Regions from separate parts of the Bacillus sp. XF8 genome, predicted to be linked through region 1. Evidence: riboswitches for the same ligand, from Rfam matches in the RefSeq annotation. Region 1 holds a riboswitch; the other holds the start of a gene.
The links. Region 1 has a riboswitch for preQ1 ahead of queC (7-cyano-7-deazaguanine synthase QueC). Riboswitches for the same ligand answer to the same signal wherever they lie in the genome.
Positions count from the first base shown of each region.

Region 2: another riboswitch for preQ1. It lies ahead of J4P91_RS02325 (QueT transporter family protein); the one in region 1 lies ahead of queC (7-cyano-7-deazaguanine synthase QueC).

Region 1 is NZ_JAGDQK010000002.1:114,224-123,402, forward strand. Features, by position in the region: gene J4P91_RS01005 (M3 family oligoendopeptidase) at 192-1,886, shown strand; gene J4P91_RS01010 (DinB family protein) at 2,027-2,560, shown strand; gene J4P91_RS28710 (DUF6254 family protein) at 2,842-2,958, shown strand; gene J4P91_RS01015 (ATP-binding protein) at 2,970-4,178, opposite strand; PreQ1 riboswitch class I at 4,412-4,455, shown strand; gene queC (7-cyano-7-deazaguanine synthase QueC) at 4,549-5,211, shown strand; gene queD (6-carboxytetrahydropterin synthase QueD) at 5,211-5,705, shown strand; gene queE (7-carboxy-7-deazaguanine synthase QueE) at 5,698-6,414, shown strand; gene queF (preQ(1) synthase) at 6,453-6,950, shown strand; gene J4P91_RS01040 (YkvS family protein) at 7,000-7,185, opposite strand; gene J4P91_RS01045 (hypothetical protein) at 7,417-7,575, shown strand; gene J4P91_RS01050 (histidine phosphatase family protein) at 7,670-8,272, shown strand; gene J4P91_RS01055 (GNAT family N-acetyltransferase) at 8,309-8,887, opposite strand; gene J4P91_RS01060 (hypothetical protein) at 9,105-9,179, shown strand, end outside.
Region 2 is NZ_JAGDQK010000002.1:351,436-360,614, reverse strand. Features, by position in the region: partial or broken gene J4P91_RS02350 (YqcI/YcgG family protein) at 1-425, opposite strand, end outside; gene cspB (cold shock-like protein CspB) at 695-892, shown strand; gene J4P91_RS02340 (DUF2564 family protein) at 1,013-1,261, shown strand; gene J4P91_RS02335 (zinc-finger domain-containing protein) at 1,292-1,468, opposite strand; gene J4P91_RS02330 (ribonuclease H family protein) at 1,481-2,140, opposite strand; gene J4P91_RS02325 (QueT transporter family protein) at 2,294-2,779, opposite strand; PreQ1 riboswitch class I at 2,786-2,830, opposite strand; gene J4P91_RS02320 (aldose 1-epimerase family protein) at 2,962-3,834, shown strand; gene J4P91_RS02315 (reverse transcriptase-like protein) at 3,930-4,328, shown strand; gene J4P91_RS02310 (DMT family transporter) at 4,330-5,235, shown strand; gene J4P91_RS02305 (DUF6123 family protein) at 5,238-5,498, opposite strand; gene J4P91_RS02300 (cysteine hydrolase family protein) at 6,149-6,709, shown strand; gene J4P91_RS02295 (GNAT family N-acetyltransferase) at 6,766-7,620, opposite strand; gene J4P91_RS02290 (acetoacetate--CoA ligase) at 7,853-9,179, opposite strand, start outside.

The DNA.
Region 1 (9,179 bases):
ATAATCAGTGGGGGGATGAAGAATCCCCTTGAAATGGAAGTTGCACTTTCTTTCGTATATATTTACAGCTCAAGAAGAAGTGTGGAATGAATGTTACAGCTTCTGACGAATTTTGTTGAAGAATAAAAGGGAATTTAGAAAGGGAAATGGAAATATAGTAAGGGTACATATAATCGAGAGGAGGAGTATTCATGTCGTTTCAGAACTATGAATATAAACGCCCGAATACAGAAGAGTTACAAGAAAAATTTACTGTAGCTTTAGAACAATTTGAGAATGCAAAGACAGTGGAAGAGCAAAAGCAAGTAATTGGTTTAATTAATGAGATTCGCAATGACTTTGGTACAATGGGAAATATTTGTTATATTCGTCATTCTGTTGATACAACAGATGAATTTTATAAGAAAGAACAAGATTTCTTTGATGAGTATTCTCCGATTGTACAAGGATATGGAACGAAATATTATAAAGCATTGATGAATTCTCCGTTTCGGGATGAGCTGGAGGCTTATTATGGGAAACAGTTATTTGCTTTAGCAGAATGTGATTTGAAAACATATTCAGATGAAATTGTGAAAGATTTACAATTGGAAAATAAATTATCTTCGCAGTATACACAACTTTTAGCTGCTGCAAAAATTGATTTTGAAGGAGAAGAAAGAACTTTATCACAACTTGGGCCTTTTATGCAACATACAGATAGAGATATGCGTAAAAGAGCAAGTGAAGCGTACTACGGTTTTTTAGCAGAGCATGAAGAAGAGTTAGACCGTATTTATGATGAACTTGTAAAAGTAAGAACGAAGATTGCTCAAGCACTTGGTTTTAAAAACTTTGTTGAACTTGGATATGCAAGAATGTATCGCACAGATTATAATGCGGAAATGGTAGCGAATTATCGTAAACAAGTACTAGATTACATCGTTCCAGTTGCAACAGAATTACGAAATAGACAAAAGGCACGCATCGGTATAGAAAAACTGGCTTACTATGATGAGAGTTTTGAATATGCAACAGGTAATCCAACTCCAAAGGGAGATGCGGAGTGGATTATTAATCATGGAAAGACGATGTATAAAGAATTATCAAAAGAAACAGATGAATTTTTTAACTTTATGTTAGACAATGAATTATTAGATTTAGTTGCAAAAAAAGGAAAAGCTGGCGGCGGTTATTGTACATACATTGAAAATTATAAAGCACCGTTTATTTTCTCGAACTTTAATGGAACATCAGGTGATATTGATGTGTTAACACACGAAGCAGGTCATGCTTTTCAAGTATATGAGAGCCGTAAGTTTGAAATTCCAGAGTACAATTGGCCAACGTATGAAGCGTGTGAAATTCATTCTATGAGTATGGAATTTTTCACATGGCCATGGATGAAATTATTCTTTGAGGGAGATACGGATAAATATTATTTCTCTCATTTAAGTTCAGCACTTCTATTTTTACCATACGGTGTATCGGTCGACGAATATCAACATTATGTATATGAAAATCCAGAAGTATCTCCAGAGGAACGCAAAGCAGCATGGCGTAATATTGAAAGAAAGTACTTACCACATCGAGACTATGAAGATAATGATTATTTAGAACGTGGTGGTTTCTGGCAACGCCAAGGACATATTTATAGCTCACCTTTCTATTATATTGATTATACATTGGCTCAAATTTGTGCACTGCAATTTTGGAAGCGAGCAAGAGACAATAGACAAGAAGCGTGGGAAGACTATGTGAACCTTTGCCAGAAGGGCGGAAGTCAATCTTTCTTACAATTAGTAGAAGGTGCGAATTTGACATCTCCATTTACAGATGGGTGTGTACAAGGTGTAATCACTGAGATTCAATCATGGTTACATGCAGTGGATGACACAAAATTGTAAAAATCAACCTTGGTTTTTTCATATTTTATAATCGACACATTCATAAAATAATGAGATAATATAAGAAAATTCAGATTTATTTAAAGAGGTGTTTCTAAATTAGAAGCGCCTCTTTTTACCAAAAAAGAGGGGGGAGAATTATGCTTCAATCTAATATGAATGTTAGTTTAGAAACTGTGCTGCAATCGTTACAATCTACAAGAAACACCCTATTATCAGAAATTGAGATGTTAAATGATACGGAAGTAAATGTAAAACCGCGTCGTGATAAATGGAGTATCACTCAAATTTTGCATCATCTGCACTTAGTTGAACAATCTGTTACATCATCTCTGGTGTATGCTTTACAGAAAAAAGACAGAAAAGTAGTCCCACTCAAAGATCTCCAACTTACTCTTGATCGAACACATAAACGAGAAGCTCCTCAGCAAATGCAACCAACAGAGACATTAATGAAAAAACAACAAATAATTCAATTACTTGAACATTCACGAGCAGAATTATTGCATACATTGCACAGTGTTATAGATGAAAAAGAATTATTTGAAAATTCGTTAAAACACCCTGTGTTTCAGGAACTTAATTTATATCAATGGATTCAATTCCTTGATTTACATGAACAGCGCCATCTTACACAGTTAAAAGAAGCGAAATATGCGATTTTGCAAAGATAAAGAAAAGTACCTATTCATTTGGGAACTATATGTAATAAATAGAAGAAGCGAGTTAGTAGTTATCTCGCTTCTTTTATTTTATCCTGCTATTTGCAGGCAGTAAGTAATAATACTCATGCACCAAGATTCTGAAAAAGAAGCTAGGTGGGGGATAAACTTCCTATAAAATCCTAATTAATGAGGGCTAATTATTGGTGGAGGATGAAGAAGCTGGATTAATGCATATTTTTATCTCTTATTTTGGAATAATACATAAAGAGAACATAGAAGGAGTTGAAAGCATGTCACACAAAAAGAAAGAGCAAGAGCGTAGTTGGAAGGCGCGAAAAGAAAACCAAAAACCGCATGGAAAAGTAAAAACTTTTGCTGAACTTGTTGATGAAACAGAAAAAACGTGATGAAATTTTCATCACGTTTTTTGTATGAGTGGAAAGGTTAGTAGGAAGGTTGTACCAATACCTTTTTCACTTGTAATATCGATTTTTCCGCCCATTGCTTTGATGACGCTGAATACGACCATCATCCCAAGTCCAGTTCCTTTCTCTTTTGTAGAATAGAATGGAGAGCCAAGGCGCTTTATTTGTTCTGTATCCATGCCGATTCCATTGTCTTTTATATACAATTGAATATGCTTATGGTCGGGAACTAGTGTGAGGATAAGATCGCCACCTTTAGGCATGGCTTCAATACAGTTTTTTAGAATATTTAACAAACATTGATTAAATTTCTGTTTTTCACCAGTAATAAGAAAATCGCTACTTTGTTTTAGATAGTGTATGCGGACATTTGATAAATTAGCTAATGGCGTAATAAGAGATAGTGCATGAAGCAATTCATCTTCTAATTGTAAAACTTGTTCTTTTTCAATACTTGGTTTTGCAAATGTTAAATAATCTGTGAGAACATGATTTGCTTGTTCAATCCCATGTATAGCTATTTCTGTGTATAATTTTCGATCTTTTTCAGAGCATTCGTCAGAATGTAGAAGTTGTAAAAAACCTTTTGTTGAAGTCAAAGGATTACGAATTTCATGGGAAATAGAAGCAGCCATTTCTCCAATAAGATGAAATTTTTCAGCATTAATAAGTTCTTCTTGTAAACGAACTTGCAATTGAAGTATGTTCAATAAATAGAGAATAAGAATTGTACCCATTGTTGCGCATAGTTGATACGCAATAATATGAGGGAGATAGTCTTCAGAATTAGACACTTTGATAAGGAACACAGAAACCCAAACGAATCCGTATGTAAGACTATATAAAATAGCAAGCATAAGTTTTATATGATTAGAACCTTTGTTAAAAAATTTATATGTGGAAAGTAAAACAATATATAAGAGAATCGAGCCAATGGCGGATGGAATGATCCCCATTCCTCCTAATAAGAAACGGTATACGTTTAATACAACTAAAACAGCTCCACCGGCAATAGGACCTCCTGTTAATGTGCCAACAATTAATACAATATGACGCATATCAAATTGAAATCCAGTATTCGTTTTGGCTGCAAAAAAAATGCAAAGTATTGTGGTAGTACTACAAAGTAATATAAATATAATTGAATTTAGTTTAGGTGAATGCTTGCCTTTTTGATTCCAAAATAGGTGATATACTAGCATTATAACGAGAATCAATAATATGTTTAAAAAGAGGTGAATGATAAAGAGCTTCAGTTTTATGCCCCCTCGCTATTCTCATGTGTATGGTATTAATTAAGTATAATCATACTATTAAAATACAAGAAAATGAATCTGAATTCCATTAAAAAACAGAAAAATCAGAAGTTTTTCCGAGAGAGATACAGTATGTTACAATATGTGTTGTCAATGAAAGAAGAAATTCCATGTATAACATGGGAGAGGTTCGCGAACTCCCTCTATAAAAAACTATGGAAACAACAATATCCTTAGGTATTGTTTTGTTTTTTTATTGTGACAGTTCAAGAACGTTCTTTCTTCTTATTCGTAGTAGAGAAGGAGAATGAGTGAGATGAAAAAAGAAAAAGCAGTTGTCGTTTTTAGTGGTGGCCAAGATAGTACAACATGTTTATTTTGGGCAATGCAGCAGTTTGCAGAAGTAGAAGCGGTGACGTTTAATTATAACCAACGTCATAAGTTAGAAATTGATTGTGCGGCTGACATTGCGAAAGAGTTAGGAATTAAACACACAGTACTTGATATGAGCTTATTAAATCAACTTGCTCCAAATGCGTTAACGAGAACGGATATGGAGATTACACATGAAGAAGGTGAATTGCCATCAACATTTGTAGATGGACGGAATTTACTATTCTTATCATTTGCAGCTGTGCTAGCAAAACAAGTTGGAGCACGTCATATTGTAACGGGCGTATGTGAAACTGATTTTAGCGGTTATCCTGATTGCCGTGATGTATTTGTGAAATCGTTAAACGTTACTTTAAATTTATCTATGGATTATCCATTTGTTATTCATACACCACTGATGTGGATTGATAAAGCAGAAACATGGAAATTGTCAGATGAACTTGGTGCATTCGAGTTTGTTAGAGAAAAAACATTAACATGTTATAACGGAATAATTGGCGATGGCTGCGGTGAATGTCCAGCTTGTAAACTTCGTAAAGCAGGTTTAGATACGTATTTACAAGAACGCGAAGGAGCGAATATATAATGGAACAGAATTTTTTTGGATTTCGCATTGTAGAAAATTTACAAAAAGTGGACAAGGACATTCAACGTGAACAACTGAAATATCATAATAAACGAGTGATGGTAAGTAAGGAATTTACATTTGATGCAGCGCATCATTTGCACTGTTATGAAGGGAAATGTAAAAATTTACATGGTCACACATATAAAGTTGTGTTTGGTATTAGTGGTTATGTGAATGAGATTGGACTTGCTATTGACTTTGGAGATATAAAAGAAATTTGGAAGAATGAAATTGAAATTTATTTAGATCATCGTTATTTAAATGAAACATTACCAGCGATGAATACGACGGCTGAAAATATGGTCGTTTGGATTTATGAAAAGATGGCTGAAGCACTTATAAAAGAGAATCGTGTTAATGAATACAAGGGGGCACGTGTTGAATTTGTTCGTCTATTTGAAACACCAACAAGTTATGCGGAAGTCAGACGGGAGTGGATGATCGGTGAGTAAAATCCCCGTTTTAGAAATCTTCGGTCCAACCATTCAAGGTGAAGGAATGGTTGTTGGGCAGAAGACGATGTTCATCCGCACAGCAGGGTGTGATTATAGTTGCGCATGGTGTGATTCTGCCTTTACTTGGGATGGATCAGCCAAAGAGCAAATTAGACAAATGACACCAGAAGAAATTTGGAGTGAACTTGTTGAAATTGGTGGAGAAAATTTTTCGCATGTAACAATTTCAGGTGGGAATCCAGTGCTATTGAAAAATTTAGATGGTTTTCTGTCTTTATTACAAGAAAAGAAAATTCGTACCGCTATTGAGACGCAGGGAAGTAAATGGCAAGAATGGTTGCTGCGCATTGATGAAGTAACCATCTCGCCAAAGCCGCCAAGTTCACAGATGAAAACAGATTTTATCATGTTAGATTCTGTTATTGAAAGATTAGCAGGAAAAGATTTTAGTTTAAAAGTCGTCGTGTTTGATGATCACGATTTTGAATATGCGATAAAAGTGCATGAGCGTTACCCGCATGTACCATTTTTCTTACAAGTTGGAAATGATGATACAAAAACAGTGGATGATGCGATGCTTATTAGGAATTTATTGCAAAAATATGAATGGCTCATCGAAAAAGCTGTTCAGTGCAAAGCGATGAATGATGCAAAAGTATTACCTCAGCTCCATGCGTTAGTATGGGGGAATAAGCGGGGCGTATAAGAAACGCTTACGAATTGAATTGAAGGGATGTATACAGAATGGCAGGAAGATTAGACGAAGATTTAAAAGATGTAACACTACTTGGAAATCAAAATACAAAATATTTATTTGAATATAGCCCAGAAATTTTAGAGACATTTGATAATAATCATCCAAATCGTGATTATTTTGTAAAATTTAACTGTCCTGAATTTACAAGTTTATGTCCAAAAACAGGGCAACCAGATTTTGCAACGATTTATATTAGTTATATTCCAGAACAAAAAATGGTGGAGAGTAAATCATTAAAATTATATTTATTTAGTTTCCGTAACCATGGAGATTTTCATGAAGATTGTATGAATGTTATTATGAATGATTTAATTAAATTAATGGACCCACGTTATATTGAAGTGTGGGGGAAATTTACACCACGTGGTGGTATCTCAATTGATCCATATTGTAATTATGGTCGTCCTGGTACAAAATATGAAAAAATGGCAGAATATCGCATGATGAATCACGATTTATACCCTGAAACAATCGATAATCGTTAATAAAAAAAGGATCTGTATGTATCATACAGATCCTTTTTTTTCTATTATATTATGCATGTTGATTGATAACTGTATAGTTTTTGTGATTTACAACTGTAAGAGGTTCCATATCTAGTTCTCTAAAATTCTCCATGATTGTTATATCGACAATAACGGAGTTTTTATTTACTTTTTGAACACGGCCTTGCATTCCACCTTTAAATTCGATAATATCTCCAGTTTCTGCGATTTTCATAAGCAACTCTCCTTGTTACAGTTTTACCAAAAAAGAACAAGTTCGTTCTTTTTTATTTCCCTTTATTTTGAACTATATTCCCCTGTTTGTAAATGTTTCCATGATGAAATTTCAAAAAATAGTCATTTTTCGTAAGATATGTATAAAGTATTTTTCTGTTTTAGGAGAGGGAATGGATAAAGAAGTGCTTATATCAGTATATAGGGGTATAATAAATTGGGGGCGGTAAAAATGGTACTTAAAATTGTCGGAAGTGTTATAATGATTTTTTTATTCTTATTTTCATATAAGCAATTAAAAATAATTCGGAGCCATGAAACAGGTACATATTTTGATGGATTAGATGGTGTACATGCTTCTATTACTCATGAGAGCGGTGCAGATATGTAAGGAAGTATGCCTTTCTCTTTCTCCATGGTATGATGACAATAAGCAAAAGTGCATAATAATATAGGTGATGAACGGGAAATGGGGAGTGAAGAAGATGCGAATTTCTTTTATTCGTCACGGTTGCTTAAACAATGTTACAGAACCAATGACAGTATCATCGTTTCGTAAATGGGTGGAGCGGTACGATTTAGATGGCATGAAAAAAAGTACAGACATACCAATTGAAACGGTTGAAGCAATTGAATCTGCAAAGCTTATTGTAACGAGTAATCAAAAACGTGCAGTACAGTCAGCTGCAGAATTAACAAATTCCCTTTCTTTTATACAAAATTCTCTTTTCCGAGAGGCAGAAGTACCATCTAGCTTCTTTGTTCCGAAATGGGTGAAGTGTAAACCTGAAATATGGACATTTATTGGGCGCACATTATGGGTGATTGGATATTCTAAAGGTGTTGAGTCTTATCGTGAAGCGCAAGGAAGAGCAAAGCAGGCAGTTGATAAGTTAGTTGGATATGCTTTAGTTCATGGACATATTGCGCTCATAGGGCACAGTTATTTTAATACGATGATTGGAGCTGAGCTGCGTGCTAGAGGATGGTCTGGGCCCCCTATTTTTCATAGGAAACCATGGAGTTGTACAGATTATACATTTCATGAAGCGATGAATGGAAATATACTAAATACCAATTTAATATAAAAGCACACGATTACAATGAAGAATCGTGTGCTTTTTTTAAGAAACGAAAGCTTTTTTATATAGTGGCTTCACTAAATGAGCATATGGCTCTCCAACAAGCATGACTGTTTTATCCTTTTGGTAACCAAGTTTTTTATATAAAGAGAAAGCTCGCTTGTTTTCTAAATTTACAAGTAATGCAATTTTCTCATAGCCTTTTTCATAGGCATCATTTTCTGCTGCTTGAATCAATTTTGAACCGATACCTCGTCCGCCGTATGCGCTTGAAACGGATAATGTGTCAATATAATATTCATCGATCTCAGCTTCTTTTTCTAGCGTAATAGATGAATCTTGATGGATTTTTCGTAAGTGTTTTACAATTGGAGTATCTAGTTGTTCTGCGTGGCTGCCATGATAGGCTACGATAATTCCAACTGCTTGTCCATCTTGTTCTTCAACGAAACAGTTCTCGTAGCTAAGTCGATTTTCTTTTTTTGAAAACCAAGTTTCAAGCCCTGTCAATACTTCTGTTTCTACCTTCGCACCTGTGATCTTTTCAGCAATTTCATGCAGAGCGTTATACAATAAAGGAGATATTGCCTTCGCATCTGTCTTCTTTGCTTTCCGAATCATATTATCCCTCCTAGTTGTCATTCTTATTGTAACATAAAATAAAATTTCAATTAGTAATTCATCAATTTCTGAAATTTCATAAGATAAGCTTGGATATCGAATAGATCCAGTATGGGTGAACCGTTATGTTAGTATATGATATTTGCTGTGAATATAAAAAATTTAACATTGTCGACTTGTGGAAGATAGGATAAAATATTGCAGAGAGGTGAAATACATGGATAAACAATTAGCAAATGCGATTTTAGATCAACTGAAAAATGGAGAGATAGAAGAGTATGTTGTAACTAAG
Region 2 (9,179 bases), 240 kb from region 1:
GGCTCCCCACCAAATGAAAATTCCCATAAATGATGATCTGGATTTTCTGGGATCTGTTTTGGCCATAATTGATCATCTTCTTCATGTAAGTATTGTAGAATTCTCCAAAAATACGCTCGGTAATGTTCAAGTGAGCATTCTGCACGTTCTGGCTCAACAAAAAGAAAAAAACCTCTTCTTACAACAGGTCGCTCGTTCATCAACTTTAAAAAAGAAAGCATTGTCTGTGGTAGATGACTCCAATCATCATGAGATAAGAATGAGTAGCGAAGTTCATTCTTCTTTAAAGCCGTTAAACCAAAATAGCAAGGAAAAGTTGGATCCAATACAACATTAGAAAAATTTTCAAATTCTTGCGAAACCCATATTGGTATATCTCTTCTCGTTTTCATTCCTTCATTATCTAATAAATAAGACTGATTCATTCTCTCACCTCATTATGTACAGCATTCACTTAAACATATTAAAAAGCGACCTTGTCCTATACCATTAAAAAAACTTGCGTAAAAAATTATTTAAAAATACAAAAAGATAAAACCGCTTACTTGACTAAAATCTACCATTTCGTGTATATTTAAAATATCATTTAGCAGAATATTCGAGAATATAGCATTTTCAGTTTTATGAATTTGCAAATGTTTCAAATGAACTTCACTAAATGAAAAAGTAATCGTTTTTTAGGAGGAATTGTAACATGCAAGGAAAAGTAAAATGGTTTAACAACGAAAAAGGTTTTGGATTTATCGAAATTGAAGGCGCTGACGATGTATTCGTACATTTCACAGCAATTCAAGGCGAAGGCTACAAAGCTTTAGAAGAAGGTCAAGAAGTATCTTTCGATATCGTTGAAGGAAACCGTGGACCTCAAGCTGCTAACGTAGTAAAACTTTAATCCAACATATAACAGGAGGTTACCTTACTTGGTAACCTCCTTTGTTATTCCTTTGTATATTTCCTTTTTGCAGAGTAAAAACTATGTGAAATGTGACAGAATATAAAGGAGGAATCGACAATGGGTTCACATGTAAATGACTTTGAAGAAGTAAAATTCCGCGTAGAAACAGCTCAAAAGATGGTAGGTTCTGCAACAATTACAATGGATCCAGAATCATTACAGCATGCGACAACTGCAGTTGAATCTGCACGTTCTCAGCTTGAAACAATGAAATCTGTTGCAACAGATTTAGATGAGCCTTTTTTAATGAATGAAGAAAAAAAATTAAGTCTATGCGAACACCAATTGAAAGAGGCTAAACATTAAAAACATCCAGAGTTACCTCTGGATGTTTTTTTACGATAATTGATCTCCATATTCTTTTAATTTCTCTCCCACAGTACATTGCCGAATACAAAAAGAGTGAGCATGGTATTTACTATGTGTTTTTCTATAGTGTTCCTGCAAAAAACATCCTTCACAGTATGTTTCTAATAGATCATTTACCTCTGTAATGAGCTGCTTTTTATTCACCACTGCACCTCTCTATTCCGTTATTTCTTTATGGCTGTCGATTACTGTCCCTTCCAATGCTTGTGTTGCCAATTGATGTGCTTCTTTATTTTGTTTCCTTGCTACCGGCTCACAAACAAGCTTCAATTTCATTTGATTTGCTTTTTGTTCAATCTGATTTAAGTAATGATTTAAATGTTCATCGTAGCACGGCCATTCTCCAGCCAGTTGCTGAAGTACAACTTGAGAATCACCATGTAGTGTAACCGGTTCATATTTGATCCCTAATTCCTCTAAGACATTCATTCCATATAATAACGCTGCATATTCCGCTTCATTATTATCATAAATGCCATCTATATAAGCATTTCGACGAACTCGATAATCAGCGTTTCCTTTTTTATAGTAAACACATATACCAACACCCGCTTCTTTCGTTTCCAGATCATAGCCTCCATCAAAGTAAATACGAATGTCTTGCGGTTCTTCTTCTACTTGCTTACTGAGCTTTTTCATTTCTTTTAGCGTCCATTCCGCTCCCATTTCATCATAAAATAATAGTTCCTTTACTCTTCCAGTTTTCTCAAAATCTTCTGCAAATCGAAGTGATTCTTCTATGTTCATATAATCTGTTGTTAGTTCTGTTTGAAGACCATGTTTTGTTTTATATACCCAGTTTATTTTGTATTTCATACTCTTTTCCCCTTATATGAGACTTCATACTTTTTATTTTACTTATATTTTACCAAGAGTCACAATATTATATTCGAATTGAAATGAACTAGCCACAAATTATGAAAACAAAAAAGAGCTGCTACAGATTGTAAGCAACTCTCTCTATACACTTTACATAAACTTCTTAAATTGCACTCGTTTATTAATCCCATACATAACCGGCATACCAATTGCCATCACGACAAATTCACCAGCTGCACATGTAAGCCATGTAAATAAAAATGGCAGATCAAATGCAAGGTGAAGTTCAATCGCTATCATAAACATTGTAACTGTAAAGATAACTGTATTAAAAATCATACGAGCCCAAACACCCTTAATAAAACGCATGGAAATAATCGTAGCGAGAAGCGCAAGAATGGATTGCCCCACTCCAAATACTAAATCATACGCAATCATAGGTGAGAAAAAGAGATTTGTTAAAAATACTCCTAATACAATTCCATAAATGGATTTCTTATTAAATACAACGAGATGATTAAACATCTCCGAAATACGAAACTGTACATTTGTAAAGCCAAACGGCTGAATAAGTGCTGAAACAGCAATATATAATGCTGCTAAAATACCATTACCAACTAATGTTTTTATATTCATGACAAAATCTCCTTAGTTTTTTTACGTGGGATGGTTTCGAACCACGTGATTCGTTTTTAAACAACAATTTTATATTGTACGCAATAGCTAATCATTCGTCAATAGATTCCTACCATTCACTACCCTTTTTCTCATAGACAACGTATAATAAAAAATATGAAAGATTTAGGAGGTTTCGCTTCATGACAGCAACAATTCAAAATGAAAAAGTGATCGTTTCCATCTCTGAAAAAGGTGCAGAGTTACAAAGCGTTCGCTTAAAAGAAGACGACACAGAATATATGTGGCAAGGAGACCCTAAATATTGGGGACGCCGCGCACCCATTTTATTCCCAATTGTCGGTAGATTAGTGGACAATACATATTATGTAGATGGTAAACCGTATTCATTAACACAACACGGCTTTGCTCGCGACCTTATATTTTCGGTAAAAGAGCAAAGTGAGACAAAAATTACTTATGCAGTCACTAGTAATCAAGAAACTTTACAAAAATATCCGTATGAATTTGAGTTGTACGTTTCTTATGAACTAGACGAGCAAAATATACATGTTACTTATGAAGTTAACAACCCTACTTCTAAAGAAATGTTCTTTTCTATCGGAGCACATCCAGGCTTCAATTGCCCTTTAGTAGAAGGTGAATCATTTACAGACTACCATTTATCATTTAATGGGCCTGAACATCTAAAAACAAGCGTTCTAGAAGGACCATTTCTTTCAAAAGAAAAACAACTAATTGTTAAAAATAAGGCAGAATTACCACTTACATACGATTTATTCAAAAATGATGCCCTTATTTTTGAAAATATGAATACAAATGAAATTTCTATTCGCTCTCATAAGCATAATAAGTTTGTAAAAGTAGCATTTGAAGGTTTCCCATTCGTTGGTGTATGGACACCAGGAAATGACGCTCCTTTCTTATGTATCGAACCTTGGTATGGAATTGCTGATGAAGTAGAACCAGCTAAAGATTTCAAAGAGAAAAAAGGCGTACAATCATTACAAGCAAATGAAACATTTACATGTCGCTACAGCATTACAATTGGATAAAGTGGATTTTTCATATTCAATCCCCCGCCTCTAGAAGTTTTTCGGCGGGGTGATTCCTATCAGCTAACGCTATATAATAATGGAGGTATTCAATTTTGATTGAAGTATATATTGATGGTGCATCAAAAGGAAATCCAGGTCCTTCTGGTGCTGGGGTTTTTATTAAAGGTGTGCAGCCACCTGTGCAATTATCACTACCACTTGGAATCATGTCCAACCATGAAGCTGAATATCATGCATTACTCGCCGCATTAAAATATTGCATAGAACATAATTATAACATTGTATCTTTTCGTACAGATTCACAGCTTGTTGAACGTGCTGTAGAAAAAGAATATGCAAAAAACAAAACATATGCACCACTTTTGCAAGAAGCACTAGCGTACATCAAAAGATTTGATCTTTTCTTTATAAAGTGGATTCCAAGTAGTCAAAACAAAGTTGCCGATGAATTAGCAAGAAAAGCCATTTTACAAAATGAATGGGGGTCTTAGCGTGAAAAAAGGATGGATTGCTCCTCTTGCTTTATTATTTGTCTCCTTTATTTGGGGATCAACGTTTGTTGTCGTTCAAAATGCAATGTCATTTGTTGGACCATTTACTTTTAATGCGGTTCGCTTTTTATTTGCTGGAATCATTTTATTATTTGTCCAATTTATGTTCTCGAAACAAACTTCAAAACAAGAAGTTCAGCATAGTAGCATCGCTGGGATAATTGTCGGATTTTTCTTATTTATCGGTTATTTATTACAAACATTTGGATTACTCTATACCACTTCTTCTAAAGCTGGATTTTTAACTGGACTCAGCATTGTTATGGTTCCAATTCTTTCATTTATCTTCTTAAAACAAAGAGCTACACCTTTTATCATACTTGGCATTACCGCTGCAACAGCAGGCTTATATTTACTAACCGCTGGTGATTCTTTTCAATTGAATATTGGTGATATACTTGTTCTCGGCTGTGCAATTGCTTTTGCAGCACATATTCTCATTAACGGGGTCTTTTCCAAAAAGATATCACCTTTACTATTAAGCACATCTCAAGTATTGTCTGTTGGAATCTTCTCTTCCATTTGTGCTTTTTTATTTGAGGATTGGGGGAAATTATTTTCAATCTCTTTATGGACGAATTCTGCTTTTTTATTTGCTCTACTTGCAACATCTGTTTTCGCGACATCAATCGCTTTTTTTATTCAAACAGCTGCGCAAAAGCATACATCTCCAACAAGAGTTGCTATTATTTTTGCAATGGAACCTGTCTTTGCTGCATTAACAGGTGTTCTTATCGCAAATGAACAGCTTTCCATTTCCGCAGTGCTTGGTTGCCTTTGTATTTTCTTAGGCATGATCTTCGTTGAGCTTCCTTCCAAAACAAAAAAAGAAGCGCAGGCTGCGTGATGTTACGCTTGTAACGTCCGCATAAAAGCCTTTGCGCTTTTTTTATCTGTAATTTTCTCTTCCTTCAATCGCTCTAATAATGCGATAAAATAACTACCATCAAACTGTAATTGATGTTTAATTGTTGCTTCAATCGCTGCATTCACAAGCCCATCAGATGCACCTGTATATCCTTGACCAAACATAATAAACCCTTGTGCATCCTCTGATAATTTAAATCCTTTTGTGTGTAAGAATGAAAGATAATCTTGTACTGTTTGCATGCTGTTTTCACCTACCAAAAAATTTTCCACTTCCTATCATACATGTTTTTAGTCTTTATGAGAATGAATTTTGTTTGACAATCTCCCTTAAATCTCTTGATTTCCTAAAAGTTAAAAACAACTTTACTATCGCAAAAAATTCAAATATAGCTCCTGTATACCCTAAATAGATAATTGAACTGTTTTTTAAAATAAATCCACCAACAATAGCCCCCGTAGCGATACCTATATAACGCTGAAGCGCTTAAAGATGAAATAACAACAGGCGCTTTGGTTGATAAGGAAATAAGATAACTATTGAGTAGTGCATTAAACGTCCATGCAGCAATTCTCCATATCATTCCCATTAGAAAAAGTCATCACAATAGATAAAACTAGCATAGATAGACCAAAGCATATGAAACTAATTTGAATCGTCTTTATGTTACCAAATTTATTACCACTGTATCCGCCAATAAAATTCCTTATATAAAAAGGATTTACTTACAACATCCAGAAATAGATACAGTGTAACTTGAATCAACAGCGCCTTTCTTCATACCTCATCTATCTTCCTTACTCTGTTGGAAATATTGTACTGAGGAGATGTTTACCCACAAATAACGGAATTAAAAGAGAGTCATACATTTTAATTAAAAAGGGGATATTTAATGAAACAAGCACTATTAATTATTGATGCTCAACAAGAACTTATTGACGGAAACGAACAAGAAGCTGCAGTATTTCATAAAGACCAATTGTTAACAACTATAAATATAGCAATTCAAAAAGCAATTCAATCAAATGCTCTTATTATTTTTGTAAGGGATACTGATGTTGCTTCTGGCGAAGAGAAAGGATTTCAAATACACGAAGAAATTAAAGTACCTCATGTGGCTCTAATCATAGATAAAGAGGCAACCAATTCATTTTATAACACTTCTTTACATGCTATTTTAAAAGAAAAAGAAATTAATCATCTTGTTATAGGAGGTTGTAAAACGGAGCACTGTGTTGATACTGCCGTTAGAACAGCAACGATAGAGGGATTTGATGTCACTTTAATACAAAATGGACATTCAACGACCGATTCTACCATTCTATCAGCGCAGCAAATTATTGAGCATCATAATAAAACATTACATGGTCATTATAATGTCGATCATTTTTCTATTGTTAGAGATGTCGAAGAAGATCTGTTTCACCCTATTCACGACCAATATCGTGAATGATACAATGTCATTTATAAAGTAAAAAGATTCCTTTCTCAAAAAGGAATCTTTTTACTTTATCCGAAAGTCTGTGCTGCTATTCCATACAATTCACCATTTCGTTTCAAAAGTTGATTGCTGTTTTTCATCATAATTGGTGGTTGATTCACCTTTTGAAAGCCAACTTTTTCGAGTACTTTCATAAAAATTTCTTTTCCTTCTGGTACATCAATTCTAAGTTTTCCATTATAATCTTTTATCAAATGATAAACAATGCCACTTGCGATATTATCGGTTAGTGCAACGATTGGTCCTATAATTCTATTTTCTGGAGTTTGCACGCTCATTCCATAACCCACAATATAATTTTCTTTGTCTTTTACAACTACACATTGTTCACACTGTTCGATTCTTCTCTGTATAAAATTACGTCTATTTACACCGAAAGCTGCTTCATCTAACTTCACAATTCTATTACTATCTTCCTCATCATAATCCATAAAAATGTGTTGCTCATTTCTATCGTAACCTCTAGGAGTTACATACTGATTACATATATACTTTGAAACATGACTAACCACTTGAAAACCTAATCTCTCATATAAAGGTCTTCCTTCTTCTGTAGCAATAAGCATAATCGATGTCTTTTCTGAAACACTTCTTATACAAGCCTCTGTAATTTTTCTGCCAATCCCTTTTCCTTTATACTGAGAATGTACAATAACCATGCCAATAGATGCTAATTTCTCTCCATATAGGATGATAGCTGCACTGGCAATAAATTTACCTTGCATATTCTTTCCACCATATACAATTCCTGATTGAAAAATTGTTTTGATTTCTTCTAAACTATAATCCCATCCAACTGATTCAGATAGACTAATAAAATGCGGTATATCTTTTTCCTCAACTCTCTCTATTGCAATCACTATCTATCCTCCTTCTATATTTCATAAATGAATGTCTCAATACAACTCCCTTTAAAATTCGAGTTAGAAAATTGCTTATTTTTCACGAAGATAGGAATTAATTAATTCTGCATCTCCTACAATACTCTGATAACGTTATTTCTTCGGTCCTAGTTACCTTCTGTTGCCTACCATGGCTCATCTACATGGAACACCAAAGTAGTATCGCTCGCTCAATAAATAGGGAAGAACTCTATTATTCTTGCTTATTGATAATTTGTGCTAAATCCATGAAAAAGCTTAATGATTCGGGGTTGGCCATGGAACCTTGATTGACTACCTTATCTACTGGAAATCCTAATAGAATTTTGCGAATTGGAACTTCTAATTTCTTTCCGCTCAATGTTTTTGGAATTTGCTCTACTACATAAACTTCATCAGGAACAAACCGAGGTGAAACCTTTTGTTTTATTTCAGATTTTATCGTTTCTTTTAGACCACCACTCATATTTACCCCAGGTTTTAACACAACAAAAAGTGGCATAAATGATTTACGTCCAAGGAGCTCTAAATCCACTACTAAACTCTCTATAATGTCGTTTAGAGACTCAACCACACGATAGATTTCACTCGTCCCTAGACGTACCCCCAACCGATTGATGGTGGAGTCTGACCGCCCGAAAATGATACAGCTGCCTTTATCATCAAATTTAATCCAATCACCATGTCGCCAAATTCCTGGATACATCTCAAAATAACTTTCAAGATAACGTTTATTATTGTGATCTCCCCAGAAATAAACGGGCATAGATGGCATCGGTGCCGTTATAACCAATTCTCCAACTTTATTAATAACTGAATTTCCCTCATCATCAAATGCTTGTACGTGTGCTCCTAAAGAACGAGCTTGTATTTCTCCTGCGTAAACAGGTAATATAGGAGAGCCACCAACAAATGCAGTACATACATCAGTCCCTCCACTAGTTGAAACAAGCCATACATCTTTTTTCACATTCTCATATACCCATAAGAATCCTTCTACAGGTAGAGGTGAACCAGTTGAACAAATAGATCTTAACTTCGAAAAACTGTGTCTTTCTTTTGGCTTAGCCCCAAATTTCATACATGCACTTAAGAAACCGGCACTTGTACCAAAGAACGTAACACCGACTTCTTCTGCAAGGTCCCATAATATATGTATACTTGGATAAGATGGGCTACCGTCATATAAAACAATCGTGCCTCCAGTCAAAAGACCGCCCACTAAAAGGTTCCACATCATCCAGCCTGTCGTTGTAAACCAAAAAAACACGTCATCTTGATTAACACCCTGTTCAACTAATAATGTCTTAAGCTGTTCTAATAGTATTCCACCTTGACTTTGTACGATCGGTTTTGGTAATCCTGTTGTTCCGGAAGAAAATAAAATCCAAAGAGGATGATCAAATGGTACCTTCTCGAAGACAAGCTCACAATCCCCCTGTAAGATGTCATTCCAATACATTGTATGATTATTCAACTTAGAATCACTACTGTTGACATACGGGATTAAAATTGTCTTTTTTAAAGTAGGCAGGCTTGAT